3 regions of the Buttiauxella sp. AC038 genome follow, and region 3 is predicted to be linked to each of the others. Evidence: predicted binding sites of a transcription regulator. Region 3 holds the regulator's gene; each other region holds the start of a gene.

Region 1 (4,901 bases), 1.3 Mb from region 3:
TGGGGCGTTGCTTATCGCCATCTATACCATGCTCGGCATTTCTCTGTACGAGCACTGGTATCAACAACCCATTTTGCTGCTGGCAGGTGCAATCTGGTACAACTTACTGACGCTTGCCGGGCATCTTATATTCCCAATTCGACCGCTTCAGGATAACCTGGCTCGCTGTTATGAGAGCCTCGCGCGTTATCTCGAAGTCAAAGCAACCCTATTTGACCCGGATATCGAAGAAGAAAGCCAGGCACCAATGCTTGAGCTCGCGATGGCAAATAGCCAGCTTGTGACAGTGCTGAATCAAACCAAAGGTTCGTTGCTGACACGCTTACGCGGAGATCGTGGACAGAGAGGCACTCGGCGGACTCTGCACTACTATTTTGTCGCTCAGGATATTCACGAGCGCGCCAGCTCTTCCCACATCCAGTACCAGGCACTGCGCGATAAGTTTCGCTACAGCGACATTATGTTTCGCTTTCAACGCCTGTTAACTATGCAATCTCAGGCCTGCTTGCAGCTTTCACGCTCCGTTTTATTACGCGTGAAATATCAACATGACCCACGGTTCGAGCGCGCGTTTACCCATCTTGACGCCGCCATTGAGAGATTAAAAACGGATCAGTATCTGGCGAGTGAATTAAAAGCACTTGGCTTCCTGGTGAGTAATTTGCGCGCCATTGATGCTCAGTTAGCCACTATTGAATCTGAACAAGCCCTCGCCGCTCCGCACAGCGATATTGAAAACCGCCTGTTGGATGATCGCTTAACTGGCTTTGGAGATATCTGGCAGCGATTAAAACGCAATTTAACACCAGAATCAGCGTTATTCCGCCATGCGGTGCGCATGTCCGTTGTACTGTGCGTCGGCTATGCATTTATTCAATTCACCGGGTTAAAACATGGCTACTGGATACTTTTGACCAGTCTCTTCGTTTGCCAACCTAACTACAGCGCCACTCGCCGCCGCCTGGCTTTGCGTATTATTGGTACTTTGGTGGGTGTGGCCGTCGGGCTTCCGGTATTGTTCTTTGTGCCATCAATTGAAGGACAGCTTGTTTTAATTGTGATTACTGGCGTGCTCTTCTTTGCTTTTCGCAATGTGCAATATGCGCACGCCACCATGTTTATCACCTTGCTGGTGTTGCTCTGTTTCAACCTGTTGGGCGAAGGATTTGAAGTCGCAATGCCACGTATCTTCGATACCTTATTAGGATGTGCCATCGCCTGGGCCGCCGTAAGTTTCATTTGGCCTGACTGGCGTTTTCGCCGGTTGCCATTAGTGGTGGAGCGTGCATTTAACGCTAACTGCCGTTATCTGGATGCGATTCTTGAGCAATATCACCAGGGTCGTGACAATAGGCTTGAGTACCGTATTGCACGCCGGGACGCACATAATAAAGATGCTGAACTGGCTTCAGTTGTGTCGAATATGTCGTCTGAACCGCGTGTTTCAGCGGAGATGCGGGAAACAGCATTTCGCCTATTGTGTCTGAATCACACCTTCAACAGCTATATCTCAGCGTTGGGTGCACATCGTGAAAAACTGATAAACGAGGATATTTTGCTACTGCTTGATGATGCTGTGTGCTACGTCGACGATGCACTTCATCACCTGCCAGCAGATGAAGAGCGAGTACAAAAAGCACTTCAGGGACTATCTGAACGTATAACCACACTTGAACCGCAACCAGACTCCAAAGAGCCACTGGTGCTTCAGCAGATTGGTCTGCTGGTTGCGCTATTACCAGAAATATCGCGCCTTCAACAACTTGTGTCACAACAACACAATTAACGTCTTTGGCGTTTCTCGTAATGATGTCCCCACTCGACCAACTCCTGGCGTGTTGCCGCCGGGAGTGCGGCTTCATGAATTCCGCAAATAGCGCCAGCTAATGCCAGCAATACCTGTACGCCAAGCCCTTTCTTAACGCCTCTGAGCTTTATCCAAGAGCGCTTTGCGCCGAAGGCATGAAGGGTACGCACATCAGCAATACCGACTTCCCACAACATCATCTCCAGACTGTGCGTTAAATTGGGTAAATCTTTAAGCCTTTGCTGAGCACGCTGCCGGGATTTTTCGCGCCGGGCACTGAATAGAGCATCCATTGACAGTTGAACTAACTTTTCACGATCGCTCCACAACCCCTCATCAACGTGGTAATAATTGAGTTCGATAGTACGTCCACGTTTATTGTAAAGCAGAGGCTGCGAGGCTCGTTTAACAAAATAGACTTCCGTTTGTTCACATGCTCGCAGATAAAGTTCCCCTTCTGAAACCATGGCAAACACAACGTTTTCTACCATCAAGCTATACCCACCAAATAGTGACCGGCAGCCAATTTCTCCCAGTGGGGATAAGTATTCTTTAGATTGATGAATCCTCGCATAAGATCTTTTTTTCATGAATATATCCTTAAATATCATGCTGTAATTTATCGATACGGTTTATTAGCGCTCCCTGTAATACGAAAATAAGTAACCTAATCACTCACCGCAATCACATTCTCACTTTCCGTCGAATTACATGATGAAATTGCGAGACACTTTCCGAAATTTAGATTGATCTTTATCCAAACAGGCATTACTGTATATCCATACAGTAACCCATCAGGCGGGATTAACGATGCATTCACATAACGTTCGAACTCAGGTTGCCACTGTTACAAATGCTGTGCCTTCTACGGCCCAGTCATCTGCGGGTAACAACATTAAAGGGTTGATCAGTGAAGTGATCTACAGCGAAGATCAGCCATGGGTTACACAACTGGTTTTATTGCCACTGCTTCAACAACTGGGGCAACAGTCACGTTGGCAGCTGTGGCTAACACCACAGCAGAAATTAAGTCGTCAGTGGCTACAATCGGCAGGTCTTCCGCTGGCAAAAGTTATGCAAGTGAGCCAGTTAGATCCACTTTTCACCGTAGATGCTATGGTAAAAGCATTGCAGACAGGAAATTACAGCGTTGTTATCGGTTGGTTACCTGAAGAATTGACGGATGAAGAGCATTTGCAACTGTCATCTGCTGCCGAAATGGGGAATGCAATCGGCTTCATTATGCGACCAACCCGTATCTCGGAAACAGGATGTCGACCACGAAGTGAGCTAAAAATTCATTCTAGTTTGTATCATTAAGTAAATTTAAGAGAATTCTTGGAACTTTTTATGAACCCTTGACAATTCATTGTGAATTATCAAGAATCCGCGTCCCAAGCCGCTCCAGGCGGCCTTCCAGCAAATCTTTAGAGTGTGAATTACGCGCAAAAATGTTAGAAAATGTGTATACAAGTCGTTTTTTTTCATATGCCTGACGGACTTCACACTTGTAAGTTTTAAACTACGTTGTAGACTTTAGCTCGCCAGGGTTGCTCTTCATAACACCGATTGATCGGTAGAGTAACAAGTGAGCATAAACTCGGGCGAAGGATTTAACCCTGGGCTTTAGAGCGATTTTAAAGCTCATGGCCTTTTTGGATGATAATGAGGCGCAAAAAATGAAAAAGACAGCTATCGCGATTGCAGTGGCACTGGCTGGCTTCGCTACCGTAGCGCAGGCCGCACCGAAAGATAACACCTGGTATGCAGGTGGTAAGTTGGGTTGGTCCCAATTCCACGACACCGGTTTCTCTAACCAGAACGGCTATGATAACGGCATCGGTAATGGCCCAACTCATGACAGCCAACTGGGTGCTGGTGCGTTCGGTGGTTACCAGGTTAACCCGTACGTTGGTTTTGAAATGGGTTATGACTGGTTAGGTCGTATGCCATATAAAGGCAGCGTAGAAAACGGTGCTTTCAAAGCGCAAGGCGTTCAATTGACCGCTAAACTGGGCTACCCAATCACTGACGATCTGGACATCTACACTCGTCTGGGTGGTATGGTATGGCGTGCAGATTCTACAGCTATGAATGCTGCTGGTAACCGTGTAAGTGATCACGACACTGGCGTATCTCCATTGGCTGCTGGTGGTATCGAGTGGGCAGTTACCCGCGATATCGCTACCCGTCTGGAATACCAGTGGACTAACAACATTGGTGACGCTGCTACCGTTGGTACTCGTCCAGACAACGGCTTGTTGAGCCTGGGTGTTTCTTACCGTTTCGGTCAGGGCGAAGTTGCAGCTCCAGTAGTAGCTCCAGCTCCAGCACCAGCTCCAGAAGTACAGACCAAGCACTTCACTCTGAAGTCTGATGTTCTGTTCAACTTCAACAAAGCAACTCTGAAACCAGAAGGTCAGCAGGCACTGGATCAGCTGTATACTCAGCTGAGCAACCTCGACCCGAAAGATGGTTCTGTTGTAGTTCTGGGCTTCACCGACCGTATCGGTTCTGACCAGTACAACCAGAAACTGTCTGACAAACGTGCACAGTCTGTTGTTGATTACCTGATCTCTAAAGGTATCCCAGCTAACAAGATCTCCCCACGCGGTATGGGCGAATCTAACCCAGTTACTGGCAACACCTGTGATAACGTAGCTCCTAAAGCTAAACTGATTGATTGCCTGGCTCCAGATCGTCGCGTAGAGATCGAAGTTAAAGGTATCAAAGACGTTGTAACTCAGCCTGCGGCATAAGTTACCGTTATAAAAAAACCCCGCTTAGGCGGGGTTTTTTGTTTTTATTCTTTGGTGAATGCATAGAACCGAAAAGCAGAGCTCAGAGTCAATACAACCGCCCCTCTACTCTTTGCCTAGCAAAGCCTGGAGATCCTGTTTGAGCGATGACATCTGATTGGCGTATTGCTCTTTACGCTCAGCATCTTCAATCAATTGCACAATAGTTTCTGAGAGGGTGCATCCTCGTCGATGAGCAAGCCCTGCTAACCGCTGCCAAACCAAATATTCAAGGTCGATGGACTTCTTACGGGTATGCTGATGCTCGGCATTAAAGTGCCTTTTACGCCGCGCGC
Region 2 (4,901 bases), 2.8 Mb from region 3:
CCTCTTCGTTTTCAGGCCAGATAATTCCTTCTGGGCGCAGCGCGTAACAGGCGCGCATCACATCGAGTAAATCCCAACGAGAATTATCGTTCTGCCAGCTCCAGCCATAAGGATCGTAGAAATTACGGTAAAAAATATTACGCGTAACTTCATCATCGAATCGCACGTTGTTGTAACCGATCACGCAGGTTTTCGGCACAGTGAAGATGCTGTGAATGCGCTTTGCAAAATCGGCTTCATTAACACCGCGCGCCAGGGCTTGCTGCGGCGTTATGCCGGTAATCATCACGGCTTCTGGCTGTGGGAGGTAATCATCCGCAGGCTTGCAGTAAAAGACTTCTGGCTCACCGATGACATTGAATTGTTCATCGGTACGAATAGCCGCAAATTGCGCCGGGCGGTCAAGGGATGGGCTTTTGCCGAAAGTTTCATAATCATGAAAGAGGAAGGTCGGTTGTTGCGTTGAATTTTCCACGGTTTACCCCCGCCCTTGAGTGATGTTTAACATACTGTTATTAAACTGAAATCCCACTAAAACTCTCTCCATGTATTCATCATTATTTGCTGGTGCTGCATAACGCCATGGTAAACCATTAACCCGCCGCCTGCACCACCGGGAGAAGTATCCAATCCGGCGAGCAAATTTGATTATTCATAACTTTTTGCAATTTAATTGCGAAAATTATCGCAAACTCCAGTAAAAGAAGCGGCTGAATTTATTGTTACCGAGGGTATATCGTTGAAGATCCGTCTTTTTGCTGTCTGTTCACTGCTGTCATTATCTGCTCACACCGCTTTTGCCGACGATATCTTTGTTAATGCGCCACCACCGCCACAAATCCAGGCGGGTTCATGGGTATTGATGGATTACACCACCGGGCAAATTCTGGCTGCGCAAAATGAACATGTGCGACGCAACCCGGCGAGTCTGACCAAACTGATGACCGGCTATGTAGTGGATCGCGCCATTGATAGCGGGCGTATCTCGGCAAACGATATGGTCACCGTCGGTAAAGATGCCTGGGCGAAAGGGAATCCGGTTTTTGACGGTTCGTCGCTGATGTTTTTGAAAGCCGGTGACCGACTAACGGTACATGATTTAAGCCGCGGGCTGATTATTGATTCCGGGAACGACGCTTGTGTCGCGTTAGCCGATTATGTCGCTGGCGGGCAGCCACAATTTGTGGCGATGATGAATAAATACGTGCAGCAACTGCGACTGCGAGATACCCATTTTGAAACTGTTCACGGTCTTGATGCGCCAGGCCAGCATAGTTCGGCGTACGATTTAGCGGTACTTTCTCGCGCCATTATTCACGGCGAGCCTGATTTTTATCATATGTATAGCGAGCGCAGCCTCACGTGGAATGGTATCACGCAGCAGAACCGCAATGGCCTATTGTGGGATAAAGGGCTGAATGTGGATGGTTTGAAAACCGGCCATACTGCCAGTGCAGGCTTTAACCTTATCGCTTCAAGTGTTGATGGCGAGCGCCGCTTAATTGCAGTTGTAATGGGAGCTGAAAGCCCGAAAGGCCGCGAAGACCAGGCGCGCAAACTGCTACATTGGGGTCAGGATAATTTTGATACTGTGCAGGTGCTGCATAAAGGCAAAAAAATTGGCACCGAAACTGTCTGGTATGGCGACCAAAAGAAAGTTGAAGTCGGCACCAATCAGGATGTCTATCTGGCACTGCCAAAATCGGAAGTTCCAAATATTAAAGCCAAATATGTCCTTGATAACCCGGAGATGGAAGCGCCTGTCGCCGCTAACCAACATGTTGGTGAAATTGAACTGTTTGACCGCGACAAGCTGATTGCACACTGGCCGCTGGTGACGCTAACCGATGTTAAAAAGGGCAGTGCATGGTCGCGATTTAGTGATTATCTGAGCCACAAGCTGTAGTTGCTTAAAATTTTCAACAGGCTGACTTTATGTCGGCCTTTTTTTTCGCCTTTAGTTCTAACCTGTGGTTCTCGTCTGTACTACGATTTATTGGCGAAAAGCGATCTTGCTCGCAAAGTAACCACATCACCCAGCCAAAGGATTGCTTCCCAGTAATAGAGTGGTGTATTTATATACAGTGCTTTTAATCGGGTCAGGAGGTCATATGGAATTTAACGTACAACAAGTTCATGAGCGAAAAGTAGCGGGTTTTCATATGGTAGGGCCGTGGGAAAAAACGGTTCAACAAGGATTTGAGCAACTTTCTCTATGGGTTAAATCTCATAAAGTCGTCGGTGAAGAGTGGCTGGCGGTTTACTACGATAACCCAGATGTTGTACCTGCGGAAAAGCTGCGTTGCGACACGGTTGTTTCTGTTGCGGAAGATTTTACCGTGCCTGAAAACAGTGAAGGTGTCATCACTACACGCATTGAAGCAGGGCAATATGCCGTCGCGCGTGCAAAAGTCGACGACGGCGATTTTGCAAAACCATGGAATCTCTTCTTTGATAGTCTCCTTGCAGATAACCGCTTCCAGTTAACCGGCAAACCTTGCTTTGAGCACTATCTGAATGATGGCTCTGAAAGTGGAGTGTGGGAAGTTGATATGTATATCCCGGTTGCAGATCAAGAGTGAAGCTGAAGGGGGCGTAAGCCCCCTAACTTTGTGATGCCCACACTTAAAAAACAGGTACAATCACGCTTTTGTTTCAGGAGAGCCGGGTGTGCGCCCCGACAAATCACTAAGTCCGTTTGAACTACGCGTTTATCGCAACTACCGAATTGTGCATGGCGTTCGTATCGCGCTGGCATTTGTTCTTACCTTTCTCATAGTTCATCTTCTGAAAGTTCCGGAAGGCACATGGCCATTAATCACTTTAGTGGTGGTGATGGGGCCAATATCCTTTTGGGGAAATGTAGTACCTCGCGCCTTTGAACGTATTGGCGGCACCATTTGTGGCGCAACCATGGGGCTTATTGCGCTAAGGTTGGAGCTGTTTTCTCTGCCGCTGATGCTGGTTTGGTGCGCTTTTGCGATGTTTATTTGCGGTTACCTGGCGCTGGGGAAACGCCCGTATCAGGCTCTGCTGATTGGTATTACCCTCGCAGTCGTAGTGGGTGCACCGGCTGGTGATATGGAAATTGCGTTGTGGCGCAGTGGTGATGTTATCTTCGGATCATTACTCGCAATGCTATTTACCAGTATTTATCCGCAGCGTGCGTTTATCCACTGGCGCATTCAAATGGCGAATTTCGTCACCGCCTTTGGTCGGGTTTATAACGCAGGTTTTTCTCCGAACTTGCTGGAGCGCCCGCGTTTGGAAAAACATCTGCATCAGGTGTTGACCGATGTAGTGAAAATGCGCGCACTGATTGGGCCGAGCAGCAAAGAAACGCACATCCAGAAATCTATTTTCGAAGCGATACAAACTGTCAGCCGTAATATGGTGTGCACGCTTGAGCTGCAAATCAATGCTTACTGGGCTTCCCGAGAGAGCCATTTCCTGATGATCAATGCTCATACTCTGCGTGATACTCAGCAGATGACGCAACGCACACTCGCTGCGATTGCCCATGCATTGCATGACGGTAACCCATCACCGATTTCTGCTAATAACGAAAAGCTGACCGAGATCGTCAGCGAATTGCGCCAGCTCATGCAGGAAGGGGGAAATGGGAAACTTCAGGAAACCCCAATTCACGGTTATGTCTGGTTGAGTCTGGAGCTTGCTCGTCAACTGGAATTACTCTCGCAGTTGATCTGCCGCGCGTTACGTAAATAATTGCGGGGTGCGGAGCGAATTGCTGGTTTCGATTCAGCACCAATTGAGGTTAAGATAGCGAAAGAGACTAATCGCCTGTACTGTTTGGCTATAGAGCCCGGAACGGACGGGGATAAAAGAATTGTCAGCGGCCGCCGCTACCATTAAGGTAATCTTATGGCGGTTGTCTTAACGAATCCGAGTATGAAATTAGCAGGGGTATAAAAATGGAACCAACTAAACCTTCTTTCCAGGACGTGCTTGAGTTTGTGCGTCTGTTCCGTCGTAAAAACAAACTGCAGCGTGAGATTCAGGACGTTCAGAAAAAGATCCGTGATAACTCAAAACGTGTTCTGCTTCTTGATAACCTGAGTGACTACATTAAGCCAGGTATGAGCATTGAAGCTATTCAGGGCATCATTGCCAGCATGAAAACCGACTACGAAGACCGTGTTGATGATTACATCATCAAGAATGCTGAACTGTCTAAAGAGCGTCGTGAAATTTCCAAAAAACTGAAAGTGATGGGTGAAATCAAACCCGAGTAAATTTACCCGCCATACTTCGAGCTGCCTCTGCCTTGGCTGTGTTCACTTGCCGCCTTGATGCAACTTGAATTATTTAGGGAAATTAGTGTTAATTGTGAAAACCGCCGATTCGGCGGTTTTTTTTCGCAAGAACTTAACGCACGCCGCCTGCAATCGTCTTCACCAGATGTTGCTGCGGATAAGGCACATCAATAGCGAACTGATTAATCTGCCAGAGTAATTTCCCAACATCATGCTTACTGGTATCAAGCATCAACCCCACAGCACTCCCGCTGTGCGCCACGTTCACACCGAATAAATCAAACTCTTCAACTAGCGCTAACAGCTGCGAAAACATCGGTTTTGGCAGTAACGCCTGGCTGGCGATCGCGCTTTGCGTGGCGGCTTCTCCCAACAAGCGAGGCTCTTGCATCTTGCAACTTTGTTGCAAGCGAAGCCACGCGTCATCAAGTACTGCGGCATGGCTAATTAACGCAGATTCGCGCTGATGACGACGGTAGTCCTCAGTCAGAATCGTGGTATCACTTTCAAGCAACAGGATATCCATAGCTGGCGCGGCCTGGCAGCTAAACTGAGTTTGCGCATTCAGGTGGGAGAAAAGCGTCGGCAAAACAAAAATCGTGCTGTCGGTCGGTTCAATGTTTA
Region 3 (4,901 bases):
CTCACTCATCTGCGATGTTTATTTGTGATCGATGTGGTGCGGTGAAGGAGCGTAGTGCGGAAGGTGTGGAAGATATCATGCACCAACTGGCGGCCCAGTTAGGGTTTGCTTTGCATCATAACGTTATTGAGGCGCATGGCTTATGCAGCGCATGTGCAGAAGTTGAAGCTTGTAGCCACCCGGATGCTTGCGGGCATGACCACTCAGTTCAGTCGAAGAAGAAATCTCGTTAGATTGGTTGGATTTGAGTTGAATGGAACGGTACATCCATGTACCAGGGCAGGGCTGAGAGTTAACACATCTGAGGGAAGCTAATTACCAACGGTATTTGTTGCGAGTTTCCCAATCAACGACTTCTTCCTCTGCCTTATCCTTTTCGTACCCATAACGCTCTTGAATTTTACCGACAAGCTGATCGCGTTTGCCTTCGATGACAGTCATATCATCGTCAGTCAGTTTGCCCCATTTCTCTTTTACTGTGCCTTTAAACTGTTTCCAGTTACCGCCGATTTCGTCTTTATTCATAATAATATCCTCATCGTTCGGGGGGAAGAACTGCTAAAAAATTACCAACGTCCAATGTGCTGCCATTTGGCCAACACCACTCTATCTGCTGGACGTGATAATAATTGTAGTCAAGGATATGGTGGTGGGGAGAAAACTAAGAATCTTTAACCATACGGCTTAACTTTGTACATTGTTAAACCAGCTATTTTGCTGCCAGTGACGACGCCAAATCCAACCTAACGCCAGCCCCCGCAGAGCAAGGAATACCGCTACAGACAGCCATAACCCGTGGTTGCCTAAATACGGAACAGTGAAGAGCGTTAGGCCGAAACCAACAGCGGCAACCGCCATGCTATTACGCATCTCAGCGCCTCTTGTCGCGCCAATAAACATCCCATCCAGCAAGTAGCACCAGACACCAACCACGGGTAACACAATCTGCCAGTGGAGATAACGATCGGCCTGTAGCTGTAATTGGGAAATGGACGTCAGAAGAGAAACAATTTGCTCGCCAAATAGGGCATACACCACGGCAAACATGAGCGCGACTAAACCCGCCTGCCGACAAGCTGCCCCCCAAACCTCGAGCAATTGACCACGATTCTTTGCACCATAAGCTTGCCCGGAGTGAGCTTCAACAGCATAGGCAAAACCATCAAGCGCATAAGCGGTAAACGTCAGGAGAGTCATTAACACCGCATTGACGGCGACAATTTCGCTGCCTAAGCGCGCACCAAAGATGGTGACTGAAGCAAAGCACACTTGCAGTAATAACGAGCGCAACATGATGTCCCGATTAAGCGCCAGTAAGCGCCGAACATTGCCACGCCAGGACTGTTTGAGCATCTCAAAGCTGATACCTCGCAAGCCCATAGCCTTCTTCACCATCAGCAATCCGATGAAAAATGTCGCGTATTCAGCAGTAACAGTCGCAAGTGCCGCCCCTTGAACATCAAGGTGCACCCCCATCACCAGCCACACATCCAGTACGATATTCAGAAGATTGCCGACTACCAGCAAGATAACCGGAGCTCGTGCGTATTGAACCCCTAGCAACCATCCCAGTAAAACGAGGTTGGCAAGCGAGGCTGGCGCACTCAGCCAGCGGATTTCAAGAAAGCGTTGCGCTTGTACGAGCACATCCTGATTGCCGCCGACAATTTGTAAAGCGAGTGAAATGAGGGGATCGCGCAGTAAGACAATTGCCACCCCTGCCCCTAGTGCCAGTAATAATGGTTGCACCAGTGCACGAGCTAACGCTGAGGGATTATTGGCACCAAAAGCCTGAGCAGTTAAACCTGTGGTACTCATTCGCAAAAACAGCAGCAACATAAACAGGAAGCTGGTTGCTGTCGCACCAATGGCAACACCGCCCAGATAAACAGGACTATCCAGATGACCAATAACAGCCGTATCGACAAGGCCAAGCAGCGGAACAGTAATGTTGGAGAAAATCATGGGTAAAGCGAGGCGCCAGAGCGCACGATCCGCTGTGGAGAATAATTGCATGACATCTCCTGAAGGAGATCAAAGATAATTAAGGCAGTGATGCGCACTTTAAATGCGCATCACCTAAAGAGATTTTACAGCCAGTCGCCGTTGCGGATAACCCCAACAGCCAGCCCTTCAATAGAGAAGTTATGCTCGCGTAGGTCAACCACGATCGGTTCAAACTCACTGTTTTCTGGCAACAGATGAACGGTGTTGCCCTGTTGTTTTAAGCGCTTAACGGTAACTTCATCATCGATACGCGCGACAACAACCTGGCCATTACGCACATCCTGGGTTTTATGAACCGCAAGCAGATCGCCATCCATAATGCCGATGTCTTTCATCGACATACCGCTGACGCGCAGCAAGAAGTCGGCATTTGGTTTAAACAGTGATGGGTCGACCTGATAATGGCCTTCGATGTGTTGCTGTGCAAGGAGTGGCTCACCTGCAGCAACACGCCCAACCAGTGGAATACCGGTCACTTCTTCCACCAACAGGCGGATACCACGGGATGCGCCAGAAACAATTTCAAGCACACCTTTACGGGCAAGTGCTTTTAAATGCTCTTCAGCGGCGTTCGGAGAACGGAACCCCAGACGTTGAGCAATCTCGGCACGAGTCGGTGGCATGCCGGTCTGGCTGATATGATCCCGAATAAGATCAAACACCTCTTGCTGCCTGGTAGTTAACGCTTTCATTCCGCCCCCTGGGTGTTTATACAGTTATGCTGTGAGTATATACAGTCAAAGGTCAATTTGGAACCACAAATTAAGCAAAAAACCAGGCACTTAACTATTCTGGAAAGATCACCGCAAATGCGACCAAAGCAGCGTGACCCAGGTAATTACCGCGAGGATAATTGAAATTAATACTGCGGCCGAGCCCATGTCTTTGGCTCGCCCGGAAAGTTCGTGATAATCAGTGCCAACACGGTCGACAAGAGCCTCGATAGCGCTGTTGAGGATCTCGACAATCATGACCAACACGACTGAGCCGATAAGTAGAATGCGGGTAATGGGGTCGACATCTAACCAACATGCGATGGCAATGGCGATAACGGCAGAAACGCCTTCCTGGCGGAAAGCTGCTTCATTGATCCAGGCTGCTTTGAGCCCTTTCCATGAGTAGCCTGCGGCTTTGATGATACGGGTAAGTCCAGTGGTACTGCTCGCCATTTTAGGAAACCTTTTCAAATTATTTGCATCAATGCTTGTCAAAATTATAACGCCACAGAAATCTGGGTGAGATTCTGATATTCTTGCGGCGAATTTGCATCATTAACCTGAGGCTTTACATCGTTTATGTCAGGCTGGCCAAGAATCTACTACAAATTACTTAATTTACCATTAGGCGTTCTGGTAAAGAGCAAGTCCATTCCGGCAGATCCACAGGCCGAACTGGGCTTAGATCCCACACGCCCAATAATGTACGTTCTGCCGTATAACTCAAAGGCGGACTTATTAACCCTGCGCGCGCAATGCCTCGCGCACAACTTGCCCGACCCTCTCGAGCCATTAGAGATCGACGGTGCGGTATTGCCGCGCTATGTCTTTATCCATGGCGGCCCGCGCGTGTTCACTTATTACACGCCAAAAGAAGAGTCGATCAAGCTATTCCATGATTATCTCGACTTGCACCGCAGCAATCCAAATCTGGATGTGCAGATGGTGCCGGTATCGGTGATGTTTGGCCGCTCTCCGGGTCGCGAAAAAGGCGAAGTTAACCCGCCACTGAAGATGCTTAACGGCATTCAGAAATTCTTCGCGGTATCCTGGCTTGGGCGCGACAGTTTTGTGCGGTTCTCGGCACCTGTTTCGCTGCGCCAGATGGCAACCGATCACGGTACAGATAAAAAAATCGCCCAAAAACTGGCACGCGTGGCGCGTATGCACTTTGCTCGCCAGCGTTTAGCGACTGTAGGCCCGCGTCTGCCGGTACGTCAGGATCTGTTTAACAAACTTCTGGCCTCAAAAGCTATTGCCCGTGCAGTAGAAGATGAAGCGCGCAGCAAGAAAATCTCCCATGAAAAAGCACAGCAAAATGCTGTTGCCTTGATGGAAGAGATTGCGGCGAACTTCTCCTATGAAGCCGTGCGTTTGACCGACCGCGTATTAGGTCTGACGTGGAACCGCCTGTACCAGGGCATTAACGTTCATAATGCAGAACGTGTACGCCAACTGGCTCACGACGGCCACGAGATTGTCTATGTTCCCTGCCACCGCAGCCACATGGACTACATGCTTTTGTCTTACGTGCTTTACCACCAGGGGCTGGTTCCTCCGCACATTGCGGCGGGTATCAACCTGAACTTCTGGCCAGCAGGCCCGATTTTCCGCCGCCTGGGCGCGTTCTTTATTCGCCGTACCTTTAAGGGCAGCAAACTCTACTCCACCGTGTTCCGTGAATATCTTGGCGAGCTGTTTAGCCGTGGCTATTCCGTTGAATACTTTGTGGAAGGTGGCCGTTCTCGTACCGGCCGTTTGCTTGACCCGAAAACCGGCACGCTGTCGATGACCATTCAGGCCATGCTGCGTGGCGGTACTCGTCCAATTACATTGGTGCCAATTTACATTGGCTACGAGCATGTAATGGAAGTGGGGACTTACGCAAAAGAACTGCGCGGTGCGACCAAAGAAAAAGAAAGCTTCATGCAGATGGTTCGTGGGCTGAGCAAGCTGCGTAACCTCGGCCAGGGCTATGTTAACTTCGGCGAACCTATGCCGTTGATGACATTCCTCAACCAGCGAGTGCCTGAGTGGCGTGATTCAATCGACCCGATTGAATCCATTCGCCCGGCATGGTTAACGCCAACGGTTAATGAAATTGCTGCCGAACTGATGGTGCGTATTAACAATGCAGGCGCGGCAAACGCCATGAACCTGTGTTGTACCGCGCTCCTG

The links. Region 3 encodes LexA, which represses DNA repair genes until DNA is damaged. Its sites were predicted from a motif close to TNCTGTATGTACATACAGNA; they were not measured.
Region 1: sulA (SOS-induced cell division inhibitor SulA) is a predicted target of LexA. The motif match lies at 2,577-2,596, and genes of this name have one in related genera.
Region 2: sbmC (DNA gyrase inhibitor SbmC) is a predicted target of LexA. The motif match lies at 2,068-2,087, and genes of this name have one in related genera.

The regions. Positions count from the first base shown of each region.
Region 1 covers NZ_CEEDCQ010000001.1:3,339,188-3,344,088, forward strand. Annotated here, with positions in the region: gene yccS (YccS family putative transporter) at 1-1,786, shown strand, start outside; gene AC0IXI_RS16045 (TfoX/Sxy family DNA transformation protein) at 1,783-2,397, opposite strand; gene sulA (SOS-induced cell division inhibitor SulA) at 2,618-3,127, shown strand; gene ompA (porin OmpA) at 3,487-4,566, shown strand; gene matP (macrodomain Ter protein MatP) at 4,672-4,901, opposite strand, start outside.
Region 2 covers NZ_CEEDCQ010000001.1:1,808,407-1,813,307, forward strand. Annotated here, with positions in the region: gene sbcB (exodeoxyribonuclease I) at 1-475, opposite strand, end outside; gene dacD (serine-type D-Ala-D-Ala carboxypeptidase DacD) at 740-1,906, shown strand; gene sbmC (DNA gyrase inhibitor SbmC) at 2,112-2,582, shown strand; gene AC0IXI_RS08610 (FUSC family protein) at 2,671-3,729, shown strand; gene AC0IXI_RS08615 (DUF496 family protein) at 3,936-4,256, shown strand; gene AC0IXI_RS08620 (GHMP family kinase ATP-binding protein) at 4,390-4,901, opposite strand, start outside.
Region 3 covers NZ_CEEDCQ010000001.1:4,656,060-4,660,960, forward strand. Annotated here, with positions in the region: gene zur (zinc uptake transcriptional repressor Zur) at 1-233, shown strand, start outside; gene AC0IXI_RS22035 (CsbD family protein) at 316-525, opposite strand; gene dinF (MATE family efflux transporter DinF) at 685-2,016, opposite strand; gene lexA (transcriptional repressor LexA) at 2,091-2,699, opposite strand; gene AC0IXI_RS22050 (diacylglycerol kinase) at 2,808-3,176, opposite strand; gene plsB (glycerol-3-phosphate 1-O-acyltransferase PlsB) at 3,303-4,901, shown strand, end outside.